DNA from 2 places in the Variovorax sp. Soil_C_33 genome. Region 1 is predicted to be linked to the other one. Evidence: predicted binding sites of a transcription regulator. Region 1 holds the regulator's gene; the other holds the start of a gene.
The links. The regulator sigma-54, encoded in region 1, starts transcription at its own class of promoters, with help from an activator protein. The targets are predictions, from matches to a motif close to TGGCANGNAANCTGCTTT.
Positions count from the first base shown of each region.

Region 2: AC3A6B_RS16235 (transglutaminase family protein) is a predicted target of sigma-54. The motif match lies at 1,158-1,175, and genes of this name have one in related genera.

Region 1 covers NZ_JBDGJK010000002.1:375,204-377,656, reverse strand. The annotation lists gene AC3A6B_RS04735 (phospholipase D family protein) at 1-325, opposite strand, end outside; gene AC3A6B_RS04730 (RNA polymerase factor sigma-54) at 388-1,968, opposite strand; gene lptB (LPS export ABC transporter ATP-binding protein) at 1,986-2,453, opposite strand, start outside.
Region 2 covers NZ_JBDGJK010000009.1:226,098-228,550, reverse strand. The annotation lists partial or broken gene AC3A6B_RS16240 (DNA internalization-related competence protein ComEC/Rec2) at 1-1,063, opposite strand, end outside; gene AC3A6B_RS16235 (transglutaminase family protein) at 1,231-2,453, shown strand, end outside.

The DNA of each region.
Region 1 (2,453 bases):
AGAGATCGTCCATCAGGAGCCGCACGCGCACGCCGCGCTGCGCCGCGTCGCGCAGCGTGCGCAGCAGGTAGCGGCCGGTCTCGTCGTTGTCGATCTGGTAGTACTGCACGTCGAGCGTGCGCTCGGCGCGGCGGGCGAGCTCGAGCCGCGTGTTGAGCGCGAAGTCGCCGCTGGGCATGAGCCGGAAGCCGCTCAAGTCCGCATCCGGCTGCGAGGCCTTGGCGATGCGGCCCAGCGCGGTGTCGGTGGACAAGAGCATCGCCTTGGAGGGCGTGCGGTCGAATTCGGCCGGCAGCATCGCGCAGCCGCTGGCCAGCAGGAGCATCGCGGTCAAGGCCAAGCCCAGGCGCCTCCACTGCGGCCACGGACCTGGGCGGGCGCGCATCGCTACAAGGCCTTGCGCAGGTTCGCAGGCGCGATGCGCAGCGCCTCGCGGTACTTGGCCACCGTGCGGCGCGCGCACTCGATGCCCTGCTCCTTGAGCATCTCGGACACCTGGCTGTCGGACAGCGGCTTCTTCACGTCCTCGGCGCTCACGAACTGCTTGATCAGCGCGCGCACCGCGGTGCTGGAGGCGTTGCCGCCGGTTTCGGTGCCGAGGGCCGAACCGAAAAAGTACTTGAGCTCGACGGTGCCGTAAGGCGTCGCCATGTACTTGGCGGTGGTCACCCGGCTGATGGTGGATTCGTGCAGGCCCAGCTCGTCGGCGATCTCGCGCAGCACCAGCGGCCGCATCGCGAGCTCGCCGTGCACGAAGTAGCTCTTCTGCCGCTCGACGATCGCGTTGGAGACGCGCAGGATGGTGTCGAAGCGCTGCTGGATGTTCTTGATGAACCAGCGCGCTTCCTGCAGCCGCTGCGACAGCGCCTGGCTGCCCTCGCCCTTGTGCTGCTTGAGCGCGCCGGCGTAGATGTCGTGCACGCGCAGCCGCGGCATGACCTCGGGATTGAGCATGACGCGGAACTTCGCGTTGGTGCCGTGGCCGATGCGCGTGACGATCACGTCGGGCACGACGATGTTGCGCTCGACATCGACGAAGCGGCGCCCCGGCTTGGGTTCGAGCTTCGCAATCAGCTGCAGCGCGGCGCGCACCTCGTCCTCGTTGCTGCGCGTGAGCGTGGCCAGGCGCTTGAAGTCGCGCCGCGCGAGCAGCTCCATCGGCTGCTTGCAGATCGCGATGGCGGTCTTGCGCACCTGGGCCTCGTCCTCGCTGTCCCTGGCGCTCGCCAGCTGGCGCAGCTGGATGGTCAGGCATTCGCCGAGGCTGCGGGCGCCGACGCCGGCCGGCTCCAGGCTCTGCAGCAGGCCCAGCGCGACCTGAAAGTGGTGCACCAGCTCGTCGAACTGGTCGTTGTCGTCGCCCGCGAGGCCCGAGGCCAGCGCCGGCAGCGAATCCTCGAGGTAGCCGTCGTCGTTGAGCGACTCGATCAGGAAGCGCAGCGCGGCGCAGTCGTTCTCCTCCAGGCGCAGCGACAGCGCCTGCCGGTGCAGGAAGGACTGCAGCGATTCCTGGCTGCGCGCGAGCTCGGTCGCATCGGCGCGCTCGTCATCGCCGAGGTTGTTGGCGCGCGCGGGCGCATCTCCGCCCCATTCGCTGTCGTCGGGCGCAAGGTCGACCGTGCCGTCGCCCTCCCAGTCGGGCTCGCTGTCGGCGGGCGCAGCCGCTTCGGCATCGCCGTTGGCGGCGACCGCCACCTCGGTCGGCGCCGCGGCCGAGCTGGGCGTGAAATCGGTCTCGCCCTCGGCCTGGCGGTCTTCGTCGCGCACCGGCGCGTCGGCGGCCTCCAGACCGAACTCCTCGCGCGGCGCCTCTTCGGCCGTGCGCTCGAGGAATGGATTCTCGTCGAGCATCTGCTCCACTTCCTGGCTCAATTCGAGCGTGGAGAGCTGCAGCAGCCGGATCGACTGCTGGAGCTGCGGCGTGAGCGCCAGGTGCTGGGAAACGCGAAGCGAGAGCCCTTGCTTCATCGAAATACGGCCCCTCCCTACATCCGGAAATGTTCGCCCAGGTACACGCGTCGTACCTCGGCGTTGTCGACGATCTCCGAGGGCGTGCCTTGTGCCAGCACATGCCCGTCGCTGATGATGAAGGCGTGATCGCAGATGCCAAGCGTTTCGCGCACGTTGTGGTCGGTGATGAGCACGCCGATGCCGCGCTCCTTCAGGAAGCTGATGATCCGCTGGATCTCGATCACCGCGATCGGGTCGATGCCGGCGAAGGGCTCGTCCAGCAGGATGAAGCGCGGCTGCGTGGCCAGCGCCCGCGCGATCTCGACGCGGCGGCGCTCGCCGCCCGACAGCGCCAGCGCTGGCGAATCGCGCAGGTGGTCGACGCGCAGGTCGTGCAGCAGGTCGCCGAGGCGCTCCTCGATGCGCCGCTTCGACAGCGGCACCGGCCGCCCCGCGTCGTCGGGTTCACGCTGCAGCTCGAGCACGGCGCGCACGTTCTCCTC
Region 2 (2,453 bases), on a different contig from region 1:
CGCAGGTGCAGAGCCAAACGAAGGGCCAGGGCCAGCGCCGCCTCGCGAGGCGCAGCAGCGCGACCGCGGCCAGCATCCACACGGTGCGCTGCGAAGGCAGACCCCAGCCGCTGAAAAGCGCATAGAGCGTGGCGAGCAGCACGCCGCCCGCCAGCGCCGCATGCGGCGCCGGCCACCACAGCATCAGCCGGCCGCTGCGGCGCCAGAGCGCGCCGACCAGCCAGGCGGCGAGCCAAGCGAACATCGTGATATGGAGCCCCGAGATCGACATCAGGTGCGCGACGCCGGTGGCGCGGAAGATGTCCCAGTCGGCGCGGTCGATGGCGTTCTGGTCGCCCGTGACCAGCGCCGCGATCACGCCGGCCAGCCGTCGGTCGGCCACCCGCTCCAGGATCGCATCGCGCACCGATTCGCGCGCCCGCTCGACGGGGTGGCGCCAGCTCTGGCCGATGCGCTCGGCGTTTGTTGGACCGGTGCGCACATAGCCACTGGCCTGCACGCCCTGCTCCCACAGGCGCAGCTCGTGGTCGAAGCCGTGCGGATTGAGATTGCCGTGCGGCGCCTTGAGACGAACCACCATGCGCCAGCGCTCGCCCGCATGCACCGGGCCGGGCGCGGCGGCGCTCTCGGCGCGCAGCGCATCGTCGGCCGCGCGGCCCCAGAGGCTGGTGTTGTCGTCATACCAGCCGAGCGCGATGCGCCGCGGCACGCGCGGCATGCCATGGTCGTTGCCGCCGGCTCAGCGCGCCGACTCGACATCGAAGAGAAAGCGCACGGCCCCATCGCCGCGCTGTGGCATCTGCGAGACGATGCCCACCACCTGCAGGTCGCGTCCCTCGAGCGCGGGCGCCAGCGCATCGCCCGCATAGACGGCCGCGCGCCAGCCCGCGAGACCGGCGCCGACCATCGCGCCGAGCAGCAGCATGGCCAGGGCCGAGCGCCGCCATCGGCGCAACGACAGCCACACGGCCGCCGCGACAAGCAGCAGTCCGCTATAGACAGCCCGGTCCCACAGCGCCGCCTGCTGCAACTGCAGCGCAGCGCCCAGCACCAAGCCGGCCATGGCGGCAAAGAAAGCCAGGCCGCGTGGCTCCGCGCCCGGCCTCATGCAACGGTCCTCGATGACATGCAGCAATCACTCCCTGACACGCTCTCTGTGGCGCGCTAATTGCTATCCGTGTGGGCTAGTATGCGTCTCACCCCGAGGCACCCTCGACGTCACGAGAAAAAATGTCCATTCACGCCGCTCTCCACCACGTCACCCACTACAAGTACGACCGTCCGGTGCAGCTGGGTCCGCAGGTGATCCGCCTGCGTCCCGCGCCGCATTGCCGCAGCAACGTGATTTCCTACTCGCTGCGCGTCGAACCCGAACAGCACTTCGTCAACTGGCAGCAGGACCCGTTCGCGAACTACCAGGCGCGCCTGGTGTTCCCCGAAAAGACGCGCGAGTTCAAGGTCACGGTCGACCTCGTGGTCGAGATGGCGGTCTACAACCCCTTCGACTTCTTCCTCGAGCCGCAGGCCGAGAACTTCCCCTTCAAATACACCGAGTCGCAGGCGCAGGAACTCGCGCCCTACCTCGTGGCCGACCCCGCCACGCCGCTGGTGGCAGCCTACCTCGAGAAGATCGACCGCAAGACGCAGCGCACCATCGACTTCCTCGTCGGCCTCAACCAGCAGGTGCAGAAGGACGTCGGCTACCTGATCCGCATGGAGCCGGGCGTGCAGTCGCCCGAGCAGACGCTGGCCAATGCCTCCGGCTCCTGCCGCGACTCGGGCTGGCTGCTGGTGCAGCTGCTGCGCCATTGCGGGCTGGCGGCGCGCTTCGTCTCGGGCTACCTGATCCAGCTCACGCCCGACGTGAAGGCGCTCGACGGCCCGAGCGGCACCACGGTCGACTTCACCGACCTGCATGCCTGGTGCGAGGTCTACCTGCCCGGCGCCGGCTGGATCGGGCTCGACGCCACCTCGGGCCTGATGGCCGGCGAGGGCCACATCCCGCTCGCCTGCACGCCCACGCCTTCGAGCGCGGCGCCGATCGAAGGCGCGGTGGACGAAGCCGAGGTCGACTTCGCCCACGAGATGAAGGTCACGCGCATCCACGAGTCGCCGCGCGTCACCAAGCCCTACACCGAGGAGCAATGGGCCGAGGTGCTGGCATTGGGCGATGCAGTCGACGCGCGCCTGAATGCCGGCGACGTGCGCCTCACGATGGGCGGCGAGCCCACCTACGTCGCCACCGCCGACCGCGATGCCGCCGAATGGAACACCGACGCCCTCGGCCCCACCAAGCGCGGCTACGCGACCGAGCTCGTGCACAAGCTGCGCGCCGAATACGGCCAGGGCGGTTTCCTGCATTTCGGCCAGGGCAAGTGGTACCCGGGCGAGCAGCTGCCGCGCTGGGCGCTGTCGATCTTCTGGCGCGCCGACGGCCAGCCGCTGTGGCACAA